3 regions of the Paenibacillus sp. J22P277 genome follow, and region 2 is predicted to be linked to each of the others. Evidence: riboswitches for the same ligand, from Rfam matches in the RefSeq annotation. Region 2 holds a riboswitch; each other region holds the start of a gene.
What was found. Region 2 has a riboswitch for cyclic di-GMP ahead of AC50YL_RS34690 (hypothetical protein). Riboswitches for the same ligand answer to the same signal wherever they lie in the genome.

Region 1 (7,903 bases), on a different contig from region 2:
GGAGGCGTAGGGGATGGGGAATCACGCGCGGATGGAGCGCAAGTATCGTCTTTGGTTCAGCTGGCAGTACGAGCAGGAGGAGCACTGGATCAACGAAATGTCCCGGCAAGGGCTGCATTGGAAGCGCGGCGGAGTCATACGCAGCGAATTCGAACGGGACGCATCGGTTCGGTACACGTATCGTTTGGATTATCAGCTCGGACTGGGGAAGGAGAAGCTCCAAGAATACCTGGAGCTTTATCGCGATGCCGGCTGGGAGTTTGCAGGGAACTGCACCCAGGCCTGGTACTATTTCCGCCGGGAATGGCGGCCGCATGAGGACCCGCAGCTCTATACGGATCGGGAGTCGCTCGTCACGCATTATATGCGGCTGCGGCGCATGATCACCGTCATGCTGCTGCTCAACCTGTTCGTCATGAGCTTGAACGGCATTAGTTTGCTGCCGAGAGCGAACGATCACTTATGGGGAATCGTCGTGCCCGTGCTTGCAATCTATGCGCTCCTCTTCCTGCTGCTCGGGATCGGGATCGTGCAGATAAACCGCAAGCTCAAGACGATTTCCTCGTGACGGGGCAACCAACGCTCCCGTCAGGCATCGAAAAGACAGAGAGCGCGGACCATGCGTCGGTCCGCGCTCTTGCGTTGTTAACCTTAATTCGTTGCCCGATTCGTCTTGCCCGCAACATAGATAGTAGCCGCATTGGCCACGCGCGTTCCGAGGGCTTCTCCCAGCGCGAGACCCTTCGCAAATAGCGATTGGCTCAGCGCGTCATGGGTATCTTCGACGGGAGACGTAACCCCTACGCCGTAATAGCTGCCGTACAGCGCATTCTCCGGAATGTTGGCCGGCAAGCCGACGATCATCATGCCTTGGTGGAGCATCGGCGTAATCAGGTTCAGCAAGGTGGCTTCGCTCCCGCCGTGGATGGTTGCCGTGGTGCAGAATACGGCGCCGATTTTATCGACCAGCTTTCCGTTCGCCCATAAATAACCGAGTTTGTCGATCCATTCTTTCAAGCCGGAGCTGATGGTGCCGAAGTGTCCGGGACATCCCCAGATAATCGCATCCATCTCTTTGAGATCGTTTACGTCCGCCTTTTTGACGTGATTAATGAAAACCTCGGCTCCTTCTACGCGTTCGGCTCCTTTGGCAATGGACCTTGCAAGTTGTTCCGTATGGCCTGCTTCGCTATCGAAAACAATATAAATTTTCATCGTTCAAGCTCCTCTCGTTGTCGAAAAACCGACCTTGATGCCTCACTTGTTTTCTTTGACGGGTTCAGCCAGTTTCTTAAGCGTTTCCCGGTATGCCTTATCGTTCATTTCTTCCTGACGGTCCTCTTCCGGGGCATTGCCCCTCAACTGCATAAGCGCCTTCCGATATTCGCTATCGTTAAAATGCTCGTTGTCTTTCGCCGGTTCAGGCTTGAGAAACCCTCGGATGGCATCGCGGAATTCGCTGTCCGCGCTTTGCCGATCGGGGCGGTCCCGATTCTCGGCAATTTCCGCCACGGGCGGCGCCTGCATTTCTACCGGCACATTAATCGGCTCGCTCACCGCATCCTCGCGCGGCGACGCCTTGCGAATGAAGAATGCCAGCACGAGCGCGGCGACTGTCAGCCAAGTGGCGATGGCGAAGGAATGATTAATCCCATAAATCGTAGCTTGCTGCGCGATCTCGCCCATTTTCACGGTGTCGGACGGATCGACTTTGCCTTCGATGGCCAGCGACTTCGCATGCGAGGCCGCGCTGTTCGTCATGATCGTCACGAGAATGGCGGTGCCGAGCGCGCCGGAGACGTTCCGCAGCGTCTGGGACATGGCCGAGCCGTGCGCGTTCAGGCGGCGCGGCAGCTGATTGAGGCCGGCCGTTTGAATCGGCATCAACAGCATGGACATCCCGAACATCCGCAGCGTGTAGAACAGCATCATATGATTGTACGTAGAATCGATTTCGAGATGGCTGAACTCATACGTCGTAATGGTCGTGATGATAAGGCCGATGACAGCCAGCCAGCGCGCGCCGATCTTATCGAAGACCATGCCGGTGATCGGCGACATGATGCCCATCAGGATCGCGCCCGGCAGCAGCAGCAAGCCGGATTCGAGCGGCGTGAAGTGGCGGATATTCTGCAAGAAGATCGGAAGCAAAATCATGCCGGAATACATCGCCATCGTGATGATGGCATTGATCAGTGCCGTAAGCGAGAACATCGGATACTTGAAGACGCGCATCTCGAGCAGCGGCGCCTTCGCGAGAATCGAGCGGACGACGAACAGGAGGAGCGCGACCGCCCCGACGGCGAGGCAGACGATGACTTCGATGGAGTCCCAACCTGCCGTTCCCGCTTCGCTGAAGCCGTACAGCAGCCCGCCGAAGCCGAGCGTGGAGAAAATGACGCTGAATATGTCAAGCTTCGGACGCGATGTCTTAATGACGTCCCTCATCGAGAAGGCGCCGAACACGACCGCCAAAATCGCCAGCGGCAAGATGATGTAGAACAGGACATGCCAGTCGTAGTTTTCGACGATCCAGCCGGATAACGTCGGTCCGACGGCCGGCGCGAAGATCATCGCGACGCCCATCATGCCCATCGCCTTGCCGCGTTCTTCGACGGGGTAGATCGTCAGGATGACGATGGTCATCAGCGGCATGAGAATGCCGGCGCCGCAGGCCTGCACGAGGCGGCCGGCCAGCAGAACGTCGAAACCGCTGGACACGGCGCATATGGTCGTGCCTATCGCGAATAAGACCGAAGCGACCAAGAACAGCTTGCGGGTCGTGAACCTATTAATGAGGTAGGCGCTGATCGGCACGAGTACGCCGTTGACCAACATGTAGCCATTGGAAAGCCACTGGATCGTGCTCTCGCCGACGTCGAGATCCACCATCATTTGCGGCAGCGCGACGTTAAGCACCGTTTGGGCTAGCAGCGCGACGAAAGCGGCGATGAGCAAGGAAGCCATGATCGGCCCTTTGCGCAATTGATTGGATACCATAGTAGTCATTACGTTATGCTTCCTCCCTTGATTGTCTTAAAATGCGCAGTACTTCTTGTTGGATCCGGCTAAGCTCCCGTTGATCGTCCTCGGGAAGCTCGAGCAGCGGCCGCAGCATATTCAGCCGCGTTGCGTCCGTTTCGCGCCAAAGCCTCATCCCGTTCTCGGACAGCGAAAGGGTCATTGCCCGCCGATCCGCTATCGTACGTTCCCGGTCGACGAGGCCCGCCTTGACCATCCGCTCCACGATGCCGCTGGTCGTGCTGCTGCCAAGATTGAGTTGCTCGGCGAGCTCCGACAAGCGGATCCCCGGATGCTCCTGCAGCACGCGCAGCACGATGAGTTGAAGCGCCGTGAGCCGGTGCTTGCCGGCGGCTTTGGCCATCAGCTGGAAGAAAGCTTGGTTAACCTCGCGGTAGGTCTGGAATAACTGCAAAATCCGCTGGTCTTCCACCGTACATCTCCCCCGGCAAATTATTTCGTATGCGAATTATTATCCGCTCATTTGTTATCTATGTCAATACAGACATATAATTTGGGCATTGAGTCTGATAGTCGCCCGCTTTCCATAGCGAGGATTAGTATCCTCAAACTTCCCGCCGTTCATCCCGGATTTCGCGGAGGCCAAGATTGCCTTGCGCGCAAAAAAGCCGGGAACCTCGCAATAAGGTTCCCGGCTTTCGGTATCGGATCTGTCTGCGCCGAGGCGGCTTAGAAAAACTTCGTTCCGGCGTAGTCGGCCGCGGCTTTGAACAAGCTTGTTTTTTGCTTGCCTTGGATGCGGGCCGCATCATAGGTCGTATCGATGACGAGCCATTTCTTCAGATCTTCAAGGTAAACTTCGTTCCACGCATGCTCCACGTTCGTGTGCGTGCGTTCTTTGCCCGTGACCAGCTTCGTCGGGATGCCGACGCTTCTCGCCATGGCCGCGAAGGTCGACGCGTAATCGTAGCAGATCCCGCCGGACGCTTTGAACACGGTGTCCAGGTTCGGCACGTAGCCGGCTTTGACGGTCTTGGCTTTCGCGTTATCGTAGACGAATTTCTTCGTAATGAAGTCATAGATGGCTTGAACCTTCTGCCGATCCGTCTTGGCGGTCTTCGTCAGCTCGGCTGCTTTCTTGACGGCCAACGTTTGGCTTGTCCAGTTGATCAGCGGATTGGACAACGTGAAGACCTGCTTGTCGTCCGCGAGCTTTACCGTCAGCGCTTCTTGCGCGACGACCTTGTACTGCGTGGCGCTTACGGCTTCGGCGATCAACACCGAATAGCTGCCGTTGCCCAACTGCAGCGGATATTTGGCCCCGCTCGTCAGCGCGTAGTCGTATTGCGTCGAACCTTTGGCGATGCGCACGATGGCTTTCGCGCCATTGGCCGGTTTGTAGGCCACGGTAATGTAGCCTTGGGGCAATCCTTGCTTGCCGATCAGTGCGGCGGCGGCTTGATCCGCGTACGTGTTCGGCACGATCAGACAGAGGGCGATTACGGCGGCGAGCAGCAGGGAAAACGACTTTTTGAACACAAAAAAACTCTCCTTTCGGCGGCTGGCTGTCATCTCGCTGGGAGCGCGAGGAAGACCCTGTAGCTTTGCGTCTTTAGCTTTCGCTAAATTTGCCTTTGTCGGTGGAAAGCACCGGCAGATTAAGTTGGTTAGCATTAATGTACTATAGGCTTGTCGATTTGCATAGCAAAATTTTACAAGTTTCCTAGGTCCGATCGTCTACGAGAAGTCCTTTGATGACGATCCGCTTGGTCGGGTGATAGAGCGGATGGCAGGTGATCAGCGTGATTTCGCGGTCTTTGCCGTTGCCCTTGAGGACGTCGACCTGCGTAGGCTTTACATACTGCTTCGATTGAACCACGTAGGTGTAAGTGTCGGTTGCCGTCTGCACCTGGACCCGGTCGCCGACCGTGAGCTCATCGAGCCGGTTGAAGTTCTTGCCGTACGTATGGTTGCGATGGCCGGCGATGGCGTAATTGCCGATCTGGCCCGGCTTGCCGGTGTGCAGGATGCTGGCTGCCGACAAGGCGAGATGCGCCTGCGTGGCGTCCGTGATGATCGGGAGCTTCAGATCGATTTTGTCGATCAGGAGCACGCCTTCGATCGATTTCTTGCCGATGCCCTTGGCTTGAAGCTTCGCTTCCATCGGATCCTGCTGCGCCGCGGGCTTGACGCCGGTCGGCGAGGGGGTAACAGAGGCGGTCGGCGGAGTAGTCTCCTCGTCGGACAAGTCCTGCGGATCGGCGGGCATTTCTTCGATCTGCCGGAGGTTATCCTCCCAGGCCGCTAGTATTCGCTGTTGCTGATAGGTTTCATAGCGGTCCTTGATCGTCGGAGAGAGAAAGATCAGAAGACCTGCGAGAATTAGGGCATAAGGTGCAATTTTTTTAATCATCGTGTCGAAACCTGCCTTTTTAAGGACGAAAATGGATTTAATTGGTTGCGATCGTGTCGAATCCTAGTATAAACTGGATAGGTGCTATCTGCCTAGTTAGTTTACCTTTATTAGGTAGAATTGCGCAAATCGCTAGACGATTCATTACGAAAAGAGGTTGATGACGAAAAATGGTTTTCAAAAAAATAGCGGGCTTTGCCGTGGCCCTGCTGGTGCTTTTCCAGGTGGCGAACGGAATCGGATTCTTCTCGAAGGCGGATGCGGCTGCCATCGAGAACGACATCAACATTATCGACAGCGCGGCGTTGACGGTGTTCGACGCCCATGATAATCCGGTATTGCCGACCGACATGCTGGACCAGGGCGCGAAAGTAAACCTGGACTATAGTTGGTCCCTTCCTAACGGACATGGCTACGTTGCCGGCGATACGTATACGTTCCACATTCCGGACGAATTCCTGCTATTCAATGATCTTAACGGAGATCTGATGCTGGACGAAGATATATCCGTGGGTACGTTTACGGCAACGGCCGCGAACCACGATGTCGTCATGACGTTCAACGATTACATCGAATCGCATGACGCCGTAGCCGGAATTCTGAAGTTTTCCTCGCAGTTCGACAAGCAGAAAATCACCGGAAGCACGGAATATACGATCACGATTCCGGTAAAAAGCGGACCGCTGGAGTTTCCCCTCCACTTCAAGCCTACGGTCACGTCCACGATCGAGAAGGGCGGCGTGCCCGCGGGCTTCAATCCGAAGACGATCGAGTGGACGGTCGACGTCAACAAGATGCTGCATACCGTGAACAACGCCGTCATGACGGACGAGCTGCCGGCGGGTCTCTCGATGGCCGATACGTCTTCGGTCCAAGTCTACGACTTGACGGTGAATCTCGATGGCTCGGTGTCATCGGGAAGCGCCTTGGATCCGTCCCGGTACACGGCGGATGTTACGGATGGCGTGCTGAGCGTTCATTTCGTCGATAATCCGGCTACTCCGGAGAACCCAATCAAGTCGGCTTACCGTATTAAATTCACGACGGACATCGTCGATGTCAGTGCCGGCTCCTTTACCAACACGGCCAAGTTCAAAGGCGACACCGAGCCGGAAGCCGCCTCGAACTCGACGGTCAACGTCAACTACGGCAAGCTGCTCGAGAAATCGTCGACGGGCTATGATTCCAACACCCAGACGATCTCGTGGGCGATCAATTACAACTATAAAGAGCAATCCATTCCGCAAACCGATGCGAAGCTGGTCGACACGTTCAACGACGTGCAGGTCCTGGTGCCGGGATCCGTCGTCGTGTACCCGATCACGCTGGACATCAACGGTCATGAAACGAAAGGTTCCCCTATACCGGGTTCCGATTATGCGGTGACGCTGACCAACGATCCCGACCAGCATCTGAACGGTTTTGACCTTCAATTCGCGAACGCGATCACGACCGCCTATAAAGTGGAGTACCAGACGAAAGCCTCGAGCCGCGTAGACGGATCGGCGACGACGAACATCGTGAACAAGGTATCCGCGAACGGAACGTCGACTACCGCGAGCCGTGGCATTCGCCAGGTTATTCTGCAGAAGAGTACCACGGGCACCGATTATATCGCTCAGACCGAGTCATGGAAGATTCGTTTGAACGAAGACAGTCAGACGATGACCCATGCCGTCCTAACCGATACGTTTACGAACGGCGGAATGCAGCTGGTTCCGGGAACCCTGACGGTGACGCCGGACAGCGGGACTGCCGCCGCGCACAACATTACGTATACGGCAAGCCCGACCCCGGCAGCCAACGACGGCTTCCGGATTGAATTTACGGAACCGATCACCGTGCCTTATACCATTACGTATACGACGACGTACAACAATGATTGGCTCAATTCGGACTGGATTACGAATAACGCCTCCTATCCGAACCACGCCACGGTGGTTTGGGACGAAAATGCGACTCATACTGAATTGAAGGCGGACGCGACGTTCAATCCGAACAACGAGACGAAGGCCAACGGCTACAAGAAAGGTTCATACAACGCAACGACCAAACAAATCACGTGGACGGTCGGCGCGAACTATAACCGCAAATCGCTGGCGAACGCCTTCATCGAGGATCAACTGTTGGCCGGCCAGACGCTGGTTGCAGGCTCCCTGCATGTGTATAACATGACGATTCCGTCTAACGGCGCTCCCGGTCAAGGGACGGAAGTGGATGCCGCCGACTACACGATGAGCTATGCGAGCGATCTGCTTAAAATCAGTTTCAAGAACCCGATCACGACCGGTTATATCATGGTCTTCACGACTAGCCTTGCTGACGATCTGATCGATGCGTCGATTGGCAACACGGCCAAGCTGCTGGACGGCACGACGCCGGAATCCCAAGACTTGAAGGCCACCGTCAACATTCCGCAGGGCGGCGAATACGTGAACAAGACCGGCAAGCAGAACGGCGGCAAAATCGACTGGACCGTTAATATCAACCGCGGGCAATCGACCGTCA
Region 2 (7,903 bases):
ATCCAAATTCGCACCATAATAGCCAAAGGGACCATTGATAGCTTCACCAAAGACCAGGTACCACGTCACTTCATCTTGAATACACTTACCATCAATTCCTACTACTTGATCCTTTCCCATTGTATCATCCCTTAGGCCCCTTAAACGGACAACTTGTAACCATGCTCGTTTCTCTTCCAATGAACAGTTTTTCCATTGCCCATAGGTGTTAGGGTTCTCACGTAGTTGATCCCAAACCTGACTTGCTAAAGGTAAAGGTTCTTCCCCAAAATACCCCCCTATAGTAACAGGTGTCTCTTCCAATAATTATAATGGATTTATTTTCACGAGTTGATCCGAACTGAAATAATATCCACCTAGAACCGTATTGTCCTTGCTCAGGAAATTAAGATAGAAGTTTGAAAAAACTATTTTAGGCATGGCCCTGCAAACATCTGAAAGTGTAAAGCTATGTAACATCAGTTGCGAATAGCATTTCTCATCGTTTCTCGACTTTTGTTGTACTGACTCTATCGCATTACAGAAACCCAATACCTGATCAGTGTCATCGTCAACAATCGAAAATTTATAATTCACGGATTCCCTCCAGCAATAAATAACAGACCTTCTTAACCTTCAAAGTAAGATCCCCCGAGTCCGAGTCCACGATCTTAATTTTTGTTCCCATTCCTTATCTCTGGTGAGATTCCGTTCGATGTACATCTTTATCGATATTGTGCATTGCATTGTCGTAATCGTTAGCGTGACGATGGTTCAATACTTTTCAAGTTCCTGCTCTAAATCATTTAGCAGTACTGAAATCTCAAGAACTGCAGAATCATCTCGGTTCCAAAAGATTGATGGCATATGCTGGTCCTCAGCCATATTGGGTAACCAGTCATTAATAAATTCGTCTAATGGGATCCCCTGTGCTTTATAATTTGACCAATCCTCATAAGCGCAGTACTCTGCAAATTCTTTCTTAGGCCAGAATGGAATAAGCAATCTCCCGTTGTCATCTGAAGACATTGCCCATCCGTCATCATATAACCCCCAGACTTCTTCTGAATCAACGACCCTCTTTATAAAGTATTCATACCTAATATTCGAGGGGAGTTTAATAACAGCCTCGAATTCTTGCGGTTTTATCTGGTGCATCGATACTCCTCCTGGATAGAACAATCACTAGTTCTATCATATCACAACACATTAAACTGACCGTTGGTCCAACGCATCGACTAAGTCTATTACTTTATTTTCAATGAACAACGCGAGCTTTGATCGCGAGGTATTTAGACGAACTCATGATGTACGCTAATATTGAGAAATTCATAACTTGTATATGGTCATATTTTTAATCGCGTTGATTTCGTTCCTTCTATTATATACATCAATTTTGACCATATTTTTTGTTATGACTTATAGGGATTTATTGAGCATTTTAAAACTGAAATTATGACTCTGCACACTATTCACTTTGAATGGGGGCATTGTTCCTATTAATAGTCTGACTACAGTGAATGGATCCCATTGAATACAAGATGAATCTATTATGAATTTCGGTAATAAATTGAACGTTTCATTTTAAGACAGAAATCATCAACGATGGCGGATATAAGGAATTATGAAGTACAACAATCAGCAAGCAGTTAGGGGGAGCTGCGGAGCTTGGGAATTTATGATCCAATTGGACTAGGACATTAGATGTGCAAATATCAAGGCCGAAGGTGGCATTTTCACCTATTACGATATCAACCTCATGGTATATAAAATGTGAACTTTTAAAAGTTTTAAATATTTGTACTTGGAAAAATATGTGACAGGTAGTATTATGACTAACAGAGCGATCTAAGGTGCACACAAAGATTGGTATAAATAGGTTGTCGGCAGATTATTATGACTTAAAAAGGTTAAAGTAACATTTTTTATGTAGTATATATTTTAGATAGTCCTTTAGTCTTAGTTTTTTGAAATGACCTGCGTTTATGCAATGAGAAAAAGAATCATTTTAATAATGAATGCACAAAAATAGTCTTTTGTCCTAGTTACCAAAAAACTGTATAAACAACGACAATAGCAAACTTGCTGAAAGGCAAGGACGCAAAGCCACAGGGTCTAAGGTTCGCCAGCAGCGAATGAATGACAGCCTGGCCGCCGAATGTTTCCCTGGTTAAGGCCGGGATCTGAAGCGGCTCCTTAGAGAAGGATGCTGCTTTTTCATTATGACGAGGAGCGTGGAGTGATGACAGGAGTAAGGAGTGGGAATCAAAAAATTCGCTGTATGATTCCCAGCAGCACGAGAAAAACAAAGGGATTATTTATTAAGGCAGGATAAGGCGCGTGTCGCGCAGAGTCTACACATCCCCGGCAAAGCCGGGGAGAATACGCATAAGTAGTGACTACGAAACGGGGCACGGTGTTGTACCTTTTCGCCAACTTCGGACTACAGAATTTTGCAAACGATTGGTCCTGCTTTATTTTTTGCGACTACAACACGAAGAAAGGGTGAAACGATGAAGCAAAAGCTAATGAATCCGATGCGAATCCGGCTCGATGAAGATTTAGACAAGAAGTTAAATGCGTTGGTCGAAATGCGCCGCGAAGCCAAAGCCGAATTATGTCGTCGACTGCTGGAGAGGGCAGTTGCTCAGGAGTTGGTTCAGGACAGCATGGATCCCGTATTGCTTGCTGTCCGCCAGGCCATGGGGGATGCCTTAAAGCCCGTCGAAGAACGGCTGGCTAAGATCAATGCCAAAACGGCAATCGCAGCTGCGACAGGGATGTACATGAATCAGCAAGTCTTTGAGGATTTAGGAAAGAATGGACGAGCGCTGCATGAGGCGGCACGCAAACAAGCGGTTGCTTTTGTGAAAACGTCCAACGATCAGTTAACCGATCAAGGAAGTGGCAATGGCTAATCTTTCACTCACAGATGAGCATACACGCTTTCAATCACCGTTTATGTTCAAGTTGTCATTTTACGCGCCTGGCGCGAAGAATCAGGCGAAAAATGCGGCGCATATCAACTACATTGGAAAGCGAACCGGCGTTGATATGGGCCTTGAACTTAAAGATGTCCAGCATCCGGTTTCAGAGGCGGTAGCCAAGGACTTCGGAACAGCTACAGGCCACGTAAAATACGCGCATGAACGTCCGGGGAGTCATGGCTTATTCGGGGCATCGGGCGAAAAGCTGGATTTGGCCGATGTGCAAAATGAACTACAAGAACATCAAGGGGTTGTGTGGCGTTCGGTTCTGTCTTTGAAAGAGGAAGATGCTAGATTGTTAGATTTCGATTCTCGGAAAAGCTGGGAAACGGTGATGCGTGCGGCGGTTCCGGAAGCCGCAGCCAAGATGGGGATCGGTGAAAGTAACCTTCGATGGGTAGCCGCTTTTCATCAGGAAAAGGGACATCCGCATGTGCACTTAGTGATGTGGGAGAAGGAGCCCAAGCGTACAAAGGGAAGGATTTCCGAAGGCGAAAGAAAGGATGTCAAGAACGTCTTCATACGGGAAATTTACGCTGAGGAACGCACACGTCTGACCCAAGAAAAGACGGCTATGCGTGACTTGATCCGTGACCTATCAAAGGGTGACACGAAGAAAGCCGTAGCTCTGGTTGATGAAGTCCGCGGTGAGCTGAAAAGCGTTGAGTTGGACTTATATGCTGCTGGCGCGGGGAAGACGGGGATCGCACCAAAACCCTACCCGGACGAACTGAAAGTCATTGTCAAAGGCATGGATGAGCTTTCAAAGCTCATGCCTGGTCACGGCCGGGCGGTGTTGAAATTCATGCCAGAGGAAGCCAAGGTTAAGGCCCGGCACGTTGCCGATGCGATGTTGCAGCAACCGGATTTCAAGGAATCATTAACCCGCTATTTGAATTCGGTCGAGGACATGACCCGACTTCATACTACAAACGCGGAGAAAATCGAAAAGGCCAAAAATAAAGCGTTTGCTGATCTGCGGGATCGCGTTGCAAATGTCGTCGTCCAAGGCGCGGCACAGATCAACAAAGAAGAGGTTGTACGGATACGGACGACCAAAAAAAAACAACAAGATATTCAGAATGAACAAGGAAACACAGCCAAGGCTGTATGGAAATCGGCCTGGAGGGCAGTGGAACAGGTGAGAACACAGACCCAAGCCCAAGGTGAGATTGAGCGGCAGCGCATGGCAAAACGACAAAAGCAAATTGAACGGCAACAGCAGCGCGGCCAAGAATATGAACGCTAAATTGAAGGGATGGAACATCAATGCGAATTTCAGTAGATATTGGTTTTGGCTACACGAAAGGCGTAAACGAAGCCGGGAAAGAAGTTATTTTTCCGTCGGTTGTAGGCGTGAAGCGGAATAGTTCTGTAACGGGTGCGTTCGGTAACGACTCTAGTGACGATTATGTGGTGACGATTAGCAACCCAGAGAGACCGGAGGAAGACGCGCTTTCGTATTATGTGGGCGATGCTGCCTTGGCCGCCGGAGGTCAACGTACGTGGGAGAATGAACACGCGAAAAATCGGAATTTAGACGTTCTTATTTCAACTGCGATGGGCTTGTTGAACGAGAAAGAAGAATCAGTAGAGCTGGCAGTCGGCCTTCCGATGTCGGTCTATGCCGCACAACATGCTGACCTTCAGAAAAAACTGACCGGCTTAACACTGAAAGTAACCGTTGACGGTGAGCAAAAAAGCAGAGCGAAAGAAATTCGTGTTGCAAGTGTCTTCGTGTTCCCTCAAGGTGCAGGTGCGTACTATGCAGCGCTCTACGATATTTATGGACAAGTGAAGGACGTTCACATGCTGAATAAACCGATCGCCGTGATCGAAGTGGGCTTCAGAACGACCGATTACCTGTTTATGACGATTGGTAAGCGCGGTCTGACGCCGCGTTCCGAACCATACTCCGGCAGCCTAGACATTGGTATGAATACAGCGCAGCAAGAAATCCAGCAGATGGCCAAAAAGCCGCTGTTAGGTTATGAACCGGATCTGAAGGAAGTCGAGAAAGCACTAACATGGAAAGGGCTTAACGGTATGCTCACGGCGAAAGGGAAAACGGTCGACTTGAAGCCATATAAAAAAATCGCCTATGAAACCCTGGCTTTCGATATCAGCTCACAACTCAAACAACGTTGGGGAGATGACATTAATACGCTGGCGGCGATCATGATTGGCGGCGGAGGCGGCGATGACCTCTACGGACATTTTTCGGAAAGGTTCGATATTGCGGCGAAAATTGAAAATCCGCAATTTGCAAATGCAAAGGGTTATCTGGCCGCGCAAGCACTCGCCATGAAAGGAATCGGAAAAGGGAGAGGATGAGTTTGGTCTATCGGCAGCAACACCGACTATCGGCCAAAGTTGAATTCTCTCCTGAAGCCGAAAGGTTCTACCTAGATGCTAGAAATAAGTCCGAATTTATTCGGCAAGCCATTGAACATTATGTCCACCATGTCGTCCCCCTCAAAGAGGATATTGAAGAGATCAAATATTTGCTGCATGGCATGAAAGGAAGAGATGGAGCCATCCCTTCGAAGGTGCTCTTCCAGGAAGCTACAGCAGCGTTAGAAACGAAGTCGTTGGAACCCGATATCACGAACGAGGAACGCGAGTATCAAGAAAGTATGCAACATACACTCAATAGCTTCTTGAATTTAGGTGAAGGAGGTGAAGACGGCTGAAAGTAAAAGGGAAATGGATCGGTGTCCTTCTCTTGGTTTTGCTAGATATCTTGTTTCTGCCGTCCGTCGTTCGGTTCCCGCATTATTTCAGATTGAATGCCATGCATGCGCCGAATCAGTGGATGCAGGAGTTTAATTTGGTGGAAGCGTTAAAGCTGCTCTTCTCCAATAAAGAGAATTGGCAGTTATGGCTTTGCCTACAAGGTGTCATGGCTATTCCCTTGATCTATGCGTTTTGGATTGATCTTCCGGGCAAACGAAATAAGGTTCGAGAAGGGGTAGGCGGACCGGATGCTGTCGGATCGGGCGAGTATGGAACGTCTCGTTGGATGACGGATCGGGAAATGGACAAGAAGGCCATGGTTTGGAAGTTCGGCGAATATGTACAGAAAGGAGGCATCGTCGTCGGTACGATGCTGCGCAAGGGGTATGCGTGGATCATTGACCAGGACTTACATACGCTCATTATCGGGACTACACGTTCCGGAAAAACGAGGCGATGGGTATTCCCGACCCTATGGCGGCTTGCGTTCAGTGGCGAGAGCATGATTTTGACCGATCCGAAGGGCGAGATTCTTGCGAAATCAAAACGCTTCTTGCTTCAAATGATGGGCTACAAAATCGTGTTTCTGGATTTACGAGAGCCTGGCAGGGGGAACCGGTGGAACCCGATGCATCCGGTTGTCCAAGCGTTAAAGGCCGGCAAAGAGGCTGAGGCCGTGCAGCTGGCATCCAGTATGGCGCACATGTTCGTCCATCAAACGCCAGGAACCAAAAAAGGCGACCAAACGTGGAATAACGGGGCGGAATCCGTTCTCCAAGCCTTAACAATGGCCGTAGCCATGGAAGCAGACGCGGACGCGCAGAAGCACATGACGAGCGTCTACACGATGCTCGGGGAGTTAGGAGAGGTCCAGAAGGCCAGGATGGGGAATCAAATCATCGACTATGTGCCTCTCAATGATTATATGAAGAAATTGCCGAAAGACCATCCGGCGCGTTCGGCTTTTATTGCGGCTCGCCTTGCGCCAGAACGAATGCGAGGCAGTTTTTATTCCAGCGTGGCCACGCTCTTGAAGAACTTTGCGGATCCGGCAATTCAGTTTTTGACCGGTGCCCAGGATCACGAGCTGGCAGACGTGGGAAGAGAAAAGACGGCGGTATTCTTAATCATTCCGGACGAGGACACGACACGGCATGCACTTGCTGCTATATATGTTGAACAAACCTATCAAGCCCTGGTGAAACTGGCCAACAAGCATCATGGACGGCTGCCGGTACGTGTGAACATGATTTTGGATGAGTTTGGTAACATGCCGCCGTTCAAGGATTTTCCGACGAAGCTTACCGTTTCTGGAGGCCGGGGCATCCGATGGCATCTGATCGTCCAAGACTTTCAACAGCTCGATGAGCTTTACCAGGGAGCAGCGGAGACCATTAAAGGAAACTGTCATGTATGGCTTTACTTGCTCACGTCCAGCACGAAGACAGCCGAGGAAATCAGCAAGAAGTTGGGCGATTACACCATAGAAACCACCGGTTCAAGCGTTACGGACGGAGGCAAGCACGTATCCAAAGGTCAAAATTCTGGGATAACCGGAAGAAGACTGTTAAAACCGGAAGAACTGGAGCGATTTCCAGATCATGAAGCGATCGTGTTATGGTTGCGGCATTTCCCCGCCCGCGTTCCATTGCCGGATCTGTCTCTTTGGGCCGCGAATGCAGATTTTGACGAAATAGGAGGTGAAGAAGAGAGGTTTGTCGAACGGATACCGATTTTTATACCGGATCTTAACGACGATCAAGAAGAAGAAGCCGAAATAACTGCAGTTACGCAAAAAGAGTATTCGGAAGATTCGGAAGATTACGAAAAATTAACGGAAGAATCATTTGTTTTCGTAGCGGATGATGACAATTCCGAGACGAATCATCCAGCTGTAACTGTTTCAAAAGAGGCTACGGAGGACAGCGTCGATCCAAAGACGTCTTTGGAAGAAAAGTTTGTTTTCGTAACGGATAATGAATAGCCACTAATCATAATGGAGGATTCACCAATGTCGCAAATGAAAAAAGCCTTGTTCAACCGTACGTCCTATCTGATCGCTATATTATTCATCCTGATGATGGTTGCGGCGCCGGCTGTATTCGCTGCCGCTGATCCGACGATTGTAACCGGTAGTAAGAGCTTAGCAACGGATGCGTTGAAATGGGTGCTCATTCTTGTTCCGGTTGCGGCTGCGTTCT
Region 3 (7,903 bases), on a different contig from region 2:
GATACGCATCGGCCGGTATTCGGATACGAAGACCTGGAGCGAGCGAATCACGCGCGTCGGGATCGGCTGGTTGAACCATGCGCCCAAAACGAAAGTCACGGATAACACAAGGCTGGTCGCGCTCGACATGCTGAAGGGCAATTATACGAAAAGCGCCATCCAGCACTGGCAGGAAGCTTCGCTGCTGCTTGGATTGAACGACTATGCGGCCGCTAGCGGAGATGCTTCGGCGAGGCAGGCGATCGAGACGTACGTGGATGCCCGCATCGACGCCGCGGGCCGTTGGAAGCTTGCCCCGCAATACGTGGAAAGCGTCATGTTGGCTTATGCCGTGTTGAAGTCCGCGGCGGCCGAGGAATCGGAACGGTTCAAGCCGGCCATGGACGATATGTGGGCGCTGATCCAATCGTTGATCGGCGAGGACGGCACCGTCCTGTACCGCCGCGCCGTGAAGGATTACCGGTACGTGGATACCGTCGGGTTCATATGCCCGTTCCTGGTGGCGTACGGCTTGAAGTACGACAAACCGGAATGCGTCTCGCTGGCCGTCCGACAAATTCAAGCCTATGCGAAAGCGGGCATGCTGGAAGGGCATTTTATCCCCAGTCATGCCTATCATGCCGGAAGCGGCGTTCCGCTCGGGCTCTACGGCTGGGGACGCGGCCTGGGCTGGTTCGCGTTAGGGCTGATGGGGGCATGGCAGGAGCTGCCTGCCGGTCACGCGGCCAAGTCCGAACTGACGCCGACGGTGGTCAAGTTCGCGCGGGCGGCGCTTGCCTTTCAGGGCGAGCAAGGCAATTGGAACTGGACGGTCACGCGGAAGGAAGCGCGCGCCGATGCTTCGGCAACGGCTGCGCTCGGCTGGTTCCTATGGGAAGCCTCGGCGATCGGCGAGATCGCGGAAGAATGCCGGCAGGGCGCGGAGAAGGCGATCCGGTATCTCATGAGCGTCACGAGAAGAGACGGCACCGTCGATTTCTCGCAAGGCGATACGAAGGACATCGGGGTGTACGCGATGCTGTTCACGCGGCTGCCCTTCACGCAGGGCCTATGCATCCGATTAATGAACGCCTATAGCAGCGCAAAGGCGATGTAGGTACGGCAGATAGGGGATAACCATGAGGGTCAAGAGCTCGCTCATCAACATTGCGGCAGGAGTCGGCAATCAGCTCGTCATTACGATATTGAGCTTTGTTTCCAGAACCGTATTCATCAACAGCCTCGGCATGGAATATCTCGGGGTCAACGGGTTGTTCACCAATATATTATCGATGCTGACGCTTGCCGAGGCGGGCATCGGCTCGAGCATCGTGTACAGCCTGTACAAGCCGGTAGCGGACAACGATATCGACCGCATCAATAAACTGATGAAGCTTTATCGCCGGGCGTACCAGATCATCGCGCTGATCGTGACGCTGCTCGGCTTGTCGCTCCTGCCGTTTCTGGACGATGTCGTAAAGGGTGCCGACGTGCCGCATCTGACGATCATCTACCTCGTGTTTCTGCTGAATACCGTGACGCCGTACTTGTTTTCGTACAAGAACTCCTTCCTGAACGTCAGCCAGAAAGGGTACATCGTCACGCTGGCTTTCTCGGTCTCGTCGATCGTCTCGACATGCATCAAAATCGCCATCCTGTACATGACCAAAAACTACATCCTGTTCCTGATTATCGACAGCGCGATCACGCTGACGACCTCCTACATCCTTACGGTCGTTGCCAATAAGATGTATCCGTTCTTGAAGCGGAAGGTGAAGGGGCTGCTGGATCCCGAGACCAAGCAGGGGATCATCAAGAACGTCAAAGCGATCGTATTGCAAAATATCGGCGGCTACCTGGTGCTCGGAACGGAAAATATTTTGATTTCGGCGTTCGTCAGCGTCATCGCGGTGGGCTTGTATTCCAACTACAAGATGCTCATCGAGATCGGCAGGACGTTCATCAATCAGGTGTTCAACAATCTCTATCACAGCGTGGGCAATCTGGTGTCGAAAGAAAGCGGGGACAAGATCTATCAGGTCTACAAGGTCATGCTCCTGCTCAGCTTCTGGCTGTACTCGCTCTTCACGATCCTGCTGTATATCCTGATCGAGCCTTTTATCCGGCTCTGGATCGGCGCCCAGTACTTGATGTCCGGCGGCGTGCTCGCGCTGCTGATGCTGCTGTTCATCGAACGGGGCATGCGCAATTCCATCTCCACGGTGAAAACGACCGCCGGGATTTTTCATGAAGACCGCTTCGTTCCGCTGGGACAAGCGGCCGTCAACTTGGCGATCTCGATCATCCTGGTCCGCGAGATCGGCATCGCCGGCGTCTTCGTCGGTTCGCTGGCCAGCGCGCTCGTGCTGCCGTTCTGGACAACGCCGTACCTGGTTTACAAAAAAGTGTTCAAGCTGTCGGTCATCGATCATTATCGCAAATACGCCTATTACGGATTGGTTGCCTTAGGCGCTTTTTTTGCGGCGGATTCCATCAGCGGCTTGCTCCCGGCACCCGACTTCATGCATTTGATCGCAAAAGGGGCGATTGCTTTTGCCGTCGTCAATTTGCTCTACATCATCGTGTTTCACCGTTCCGCGGAGTTTGCTTACCTGCTGGGCATTATGAAGAGCTTCGCGGGAAAGCTTGCCGCCCGCGCGAAAACGAGTCGGAAAGTGGAGGTGTAGGAAACATGGCCATTCTAGTCACCGGGGGAGCCGGGTATATCGGCAGCCATACGTGCATCGAGCTGATCGAGGCGGGATACGAGATCGTCGTCGTCGATAATTTCTCGAACAGCAAGCCGGAGGCGGTGGACCGCGTCGCCCGGATTACGGGAAAATCGTTTCCGTTCTATGAATTGGACCTGTTGAACCGCAAGGGTCTGGACGAGGTGTTCGCCAACCATGCCATCGAGGCGGTCATCCATTTCGCCGGGCTGAAGGCAGTCGGGGAGTCGGTGCAGCTGCCGCTGTGGTATTACTACAGCAATGTGACCAGCACGCTGGTGCTATGCGAGGCGATGCAAAAGCACGGCGTGCGCAAGCTGGTATTCAGTTCCTCGGCCACGGTCTACGGCGCCCCGAAGGAAGTGCCGATCGCCGAAGACGCGGCCATCGGCGCGACGAATCCATACGGTCGCACGAAACAGATGATCGAACAAATCTTGCAGGACTTGGCGGGAGCGGATGCAGCCTGGGGCATTACGATATTGCGCTACTTCAATCCCATCGGCGCGCATAAGAGCGGCATGATCGGAGAGAGCCCGACGGGGACGCCGAACAATCTCATGCCGTATATTTCGCAAGTGGCGGTCGGGAAGCTGAAGCAGCTGCAGGTATACGGCAGCGATTATCCGACGGCGGACGGGACGGGCGTGCGGGATTACATTCACGTCGTCGATTTGGCGTTGGGGCATGTGAAGGCGCTGGACAAGCTGTTGGCGCGGCAGGGCGTCGGCATTTACAATCTGGGTACCGGACGGGGCTACAGCGTACTGGAGATGATCCAGGCATTCGAGCGCATATCCGGCAGGCGGATCGCCTATGCATTCGCCGATCGAAGGCCTGGCGATATAGACATCTGTTACGCGGATACGACCAAGGCGAGCGAGGAACTCGATTGGAGAGCGATCAGAAGCCTGGAGGAAATGTGCGAGGACACCTGGAGATGGCAGTCGAGCAATCCGGACGGCTACAAGAAAGAAAGCGCCGAACCGATAATGAATATACCGAGCGCAGGTTGAGACGGGAGCGAAAGCTTCCGTTTTTCTAGGTCTAATTACCTAGTTACGATGAATGAATATCGAGAAGAGGCAGAAGAAAGCAGAGGAAGAATATCAAAGGCGGCTATTTTGGCGTTTGACGAATGAAAAAATTGGCGAGTACCGGGGGATTTTGCGGATACCTGTAAGGGGAAGAAGGGGAGAATCGAGGGAAATAAGGCGAAAAAGGGATTAATAACGGAATTCGACAAATATATGCAAAAAAAGTCAATTCGCTTCGACAATTTTCGATGGAATGGTACCATAGTCTTATGTATAATGGGTAATAAAGGTAACGATAATCTACAATTGGAGACAATGAAGTGCGTTTTTATCTGGGCACCTTAAACGCATGGAGTCAGTGGTGCAACCGGCCGATGACAATCGGAGGAAACAACGTGAACAAGACAATCGTAGAAAACAAAGAATTGTTGGATGTTGAATGGGTGGCCTTGATTATGTATGCGCGCGAGATGGGACTTAGCATCGAAGACGTGCGCAGCACGTTGGACAAGCTGCAGAATGCCGACGTGCAAAATAAAGCAGAAGCGGGCTAACCGCGATTCTGCTTACGCGGATTAGTCGCGGTTGATCTTCCATTTGTTGAATTCCAGGAACTCTTTAAATTGTTCTTTGCTTACGCCGGACAGCATAGCCTCTTTGACCAGCGCTGCCCATTCCGTATCCAATTGCTCATTCGCGCCTTCTTTGGCCTCGGATTGAAGAAATTCCTCGACGGTAATCCCCAGAACGACTCCGATTTTCTCCAGAAATTGAATGGACGGGTTTTGTTGAATGCCGCGCTCGATCGAGCTAAGATAGGACTTGGCAACGCCCGCTTTCTCCGAAAGCTCAGTAAGGGAAAGATTCTTTTTTTTACGCAACATTTGAATTCGTTCTCCAATCATTGACGAATGCCTCCTTTTCCAGTGTATGATCCATTAACCGTTCTCTCTATAAAGAATAAGGCTTCTGATTAATGGATTGCAACTCTTGCAAGGAAGTTGAAACGTTTTCAGGGAAATATCCTTCGAGATTTCGCTAATTATTTCAATCCAGGACCGATTGATCGAACAGCGCTTCCCGATAATCAGGAAGCGATGACTTCTTGGTTGCGAAGCAGTTGGTTGAACATTCCGTCGTTTGCGGCGGCCAGTTCGTTGTAAGTTCCCCGTTCCACCATCCTGCCGTTATCGATCACGATGATCTGGTCGGCATGCCGAATCGTAGACAAGCGATGCGCGACGACGATGATCGTCATGGTTCCTTTCAATCGCTCGATCGCTTCTTGAATCTTGCGCTCGTTCTCGGTGTCCAGCGAGCTGGTGGCTTCGTCCAGCACCAATATGGACGGCTTCCGGATAACGGCTCTTGCCAGTACGATTCGCTGACGCTCGCCCCCGGACAAACGCACCCCGCGGTCGCCGATCACGGTATCCAAGCCCAAAGGCAGCTTGCTCACGAATTCGGCCGACGACGCGAACTCCAGCGCTGCCCATAGCTCGCTTTCCGTCGCGTCGGGCTTGACCATGCACAAGTTGTCCCTGATGCTGGCGTTGTATAGGAATGGATCCTGCGCGACATACCCGATGGATCTTCGCAGCGCGAGCAGATTATCGGACGTCACGGCTTGACCGTCTACGAGCAGTCGGCCGGACTCGGGTTGAATAAGACCCATCAGCAGGTCGATGAGCGTGCTCTTGCCTGCGCCCGATAGGCCGGCGATGGCCGTCATCCGGTTTGCGGGAATGGTGAAATTGATCTTGTCCAGCGCGTAAGCATGTTCGGACGAATCATATCTGAACGAGACGTCGCGGCATTCCAATCCCTCGCGGATCGGCAATGGCCGGATGGAGCTGCCGTCTTGAAGGATGCCGGCAAGACTGCGTTCTTCGGCTTCCCGGCTGTCCTCGTGGAGCTGGCGCAGCGATTGGAAGGCGGGAATGGTGGAAGCGATATTTTCGAGATTGGATTGCAGGCTCGTGAATCTAGGCCAGAGCCGCGTGAAGATCAGGATAATCAGCAGCAGGCTTTGTCCTTCGGAATGAAAGAACTTGAAAGAAGCGAAGACGAACACGGCGACCAGCATGGCGGATGATAGTTTATATAGAAGCTGGGAGTTCATGCGGAGCCGGATATAGTCCAGCTGCTCCCGTTTCATGCCGGCGGTAAGCGCATGCAGCCACTCCATGCGGGATTGTTCCAAGTTATTGCTCTTGATATCCTTCATTCCGCTCAATTGGTCGCTGATGCCGGCCAGATAATCCTGCGCATAGCGGGAGGTTTGTCCGCCCAGCCGTTTGGCTTTGCGGATGAACCGATGCGAGAACAGCGCCAGGATGCCGCCGCCGAAGAGCACGAACAAGGTCATGAGCGGAGACAGCCAGAATGCCAGCACGATTTGAACGATCGTAAACAAGATCGAAGTAATAAACGTCAAGAAGAGATTGATGCCGTTGATCACGCGGGCGAATTCGATCGTGAGCAGATTCATGAGATCGGACGAGCGGCGGTTCAGGAAAAACGTCCATTTGGCTTTCAGCAGGGATTCGTAAAGATCGTGCCGCAGCCGGCGGCTGTATTCCTGTTGGATCTCGATGTTGCGGATGGTGATGACGCGCTGAATCAGGTTTTGCGCGACAACGATGACGACATAACCGGCAAGAATCAAGCCGATGGCGGCCGTTTGGTTCATCCGCTCGAAGAACGAGAACCAGTGGCTGTTCAAATTCAGGCCTTGCCCGATGGCCAAGATGCCGCTCAGGCTCAGCATCGGGACGAGCAGCAGGAGACCGACGCTCTCGAGCAAGCTGCTGACCACCATGCAGACGATATTGATATACAGCTTGGGGCCCGAGAAGACATGCAGTTGTTTGAAATAATAAAAGATCGGTTTCATTTCTTGCTCCTCTGATCGGCTTCGGCGGTCTGGGCGAACATGTCCACGACGGCGAATTTCTTCATTTCTTCCGCGCCGGTAATATACAACGGGCCGCTGCGCAACCAGGCATGGGCAATCATTTTGCCGTGCTTGTCCTTGCCCGTGCCGAGGTAAAGCGTGCTTGCGATGCCGCGTTTTTGCAGCATTTTCATGCCGGCGATCGCCCGTACGAAGCATTGGCTGTCCCAGAGCGTATAGCGGCTCACGATGTTGATCGCGCTGGACACCTGCTTGATGACCGGGGCTTCGCCTTCCCGGAGAGGGCGAAGCGTCTCGGTTGATCTCAAGCCCAGCGAAGGCGCGACCGTCGAAAATTTTCGGAAAAGCAGCAGCCTCGCCCACCCAAGGTAGAGCAGCGCTTCCGCGAAGTACAGCAGCGTCGTGCGGTTGAAGGTAAAGAGGAGGCGGACTTTTCGCAATCCGTTCATGGTGACGGCAGGATTTGGATGAGCGCCTCGCCATGCAATTGTTCAAGGAAGGACATGACCTGCGCTTCGCAGACCGAAGGCTCCACGCCGTATTCCGCGAGGAGCGCGTCGATGATTTCGGCAACGGTTACGGGCTGCTGCAGCATATCCCAGATCTGCCCGCCCATCTCGCCGAGATTGTAGTACTTGCCGTTATTCACGCTGAGCATGACTTTCTCTTCGCCCATATTGCTGACGATATTGCCTTCGCGGAAGGATACGACCGTTTGTCGCGTCAGTCGGTTAGCCGTAGGCATGGATGGAATCCCCCTTGTGAATGGTATCGATGATTGCGGAAGCTAGATCGGGCGCGCTGAAGCCGGAGGATCGACGGCTGAGCCGATAACAACCCACGGCGCCTAGCAGCTTGGCGAGCGTACCGAAATGCCATTCCATCATGCCGAGCTCTTTGACGAGGAATTGGCGGTACGTGTGCTTCAGAAGCATGTGAAACCGTTCCATGCCTTGGATCGGCTGGAAGGCAGGGTCGGTATCCGACTTCACGAGCTCGAACACGCCGGCAAGCGGCAGCGGTTCGGGCTGGAAATGAGCGCGTACGGGAATGACGAATTTGGTCTCCCGGTTGAAGATGGGCGCATAGCCCGAGGAAGCCATCCCGAGCTCGTTCAGGCTTTCCTGCCAGAGCTTCTGCTGCGGGTACGCGGGGTACGCAAGCGGCACCGTTCCGGCCGTGACGACCGGAATGACGTCGTCGCTGAGCAGCTTGCAGCTAAGTCCCGCCAGCGTGGAAGC

Region 1: another riboswitch for cyclic di-GMP. It lies ahead of AC50YL_RS31750 (transglutaminase-like domain-containing protein); the one in region 2 lies ahead of AC50YL_RS34690 (hypothetical protein).
Region 3: another riboswitch for cyclic di-GMP. It lies ahead of AC50YL_RS32830 (anti-repressor SinI family protein); the one in region 2 lies ahead of AC50YL_RS34690 (hypothetical protein).

Annotation. Positions count from the first base shown of each region.
Region 1 is NZ_JBXENS010000010.1:156,969-164,871, forward strand. Features, by position in the region: gene AC50YL_RS31725 (PadR family transcriptional regulator) at 1-10, shown strand, start outside; gene AC50YL_RS31730 (DUF2812 domain-containing protein) at 14-568, shown strand; gene AC50YL_RS31735 (NAD(P)H-dependent oxidoreductase) at 652-1,215, opposite strand; gene AC50YL_RS31740 (DHA2 family efflux MFS transporter permease subunit) at 1,258-3,009, opposite strand; gene AC50YL_RS31745 (MarR family winged helix-turn-helix transcriptional regulator) at 3,014-3,454, opposite strand; gene AC50YL_RS31750 (transglutaminase-like domain-containing protein) at 3,712-4,521, opposite strand; cyclic di-GMP riboswitch class I at 4,536-4,625, opposite strand; gene AC50YL_RS31755 (class D sortase) at 4,706-5,395, opposite strand; gene AC50YL_RS31760 (SpaA isopeptide-forming pilin-related protein) at 5,566-7,903, shown strand, end outside.
Region 2 is NZ_JBXENS010000014.1:89,752-97,654, reverse strand. Features, by position in the region: gene AC50YL_RS34695 (DUF2750 domain-containing protein) at 754-1,137, opposite strand; cyclic di-GMP riboswitch class I at 2,045-2,138, shown strand; gene AC50YL_RS34690 (hypothetical protein) at 2,493-2,897, shown strand; gene mobP3 (MobP3 family relaxase) at 2,890-4,215, shown strand; gene AC50YL_RS34680 (ParM/StbA family protein) at 4,236-5,300, shown strand; gene AC50YL_RS34675 (hypothetical protein) at 5,297-5,659, shown strand; gene AC50YL_RS34670 (VirD4-like conjugal transfer protein, CD1115 family) at 5,692-7,686, shown strand; gene AC50YL_RS34665 (hypothetical protein) at 7,714-7,903, shown strand, end outside.
Region 3 is NZ_JBXENS010000011.1:177,091-184,993, reverse strand. Features, by position in the region: gene AC50YL_RS32845 (glycoside hydrolase family 88 protein) at 1-1,096, shown strand, start outside; gene AC50YL_RS32840 (lipopolysaccharide biosynthesis protein) at 1,119-2,666, shown strand; gene galE (UDP-glucose 4-epimerase GalE) at 2,672-3,724, shown strand; cyclic di-GMP riboswitch class II at 4,045-4,127, shown strand; gene AC50YL_RS32830 (anti-repressor SinI family protein) at 4,141-4,299, shown strand; gene AC50YL_RS32825 (helix-turn-helix domain-containing protein) at 4,321-4,650, opposite strand; gene AC50YL_RS32820 (ABC transporter ATP-binding protein) at 4,833-6,641, opposite strand; gene AC50YL_RS32815 (lasso peptide biosynthesis B2 protein) at 6,638-7,111, opposite strand; gene AC50YL_RS32810 (lasso peptide biosynthesis PqqD family chaperone) at 7,108-7,407, opposite strand; gene AC50YL_RS32805 (aldolase) at 7,394-7,903, opposite strand, start outside.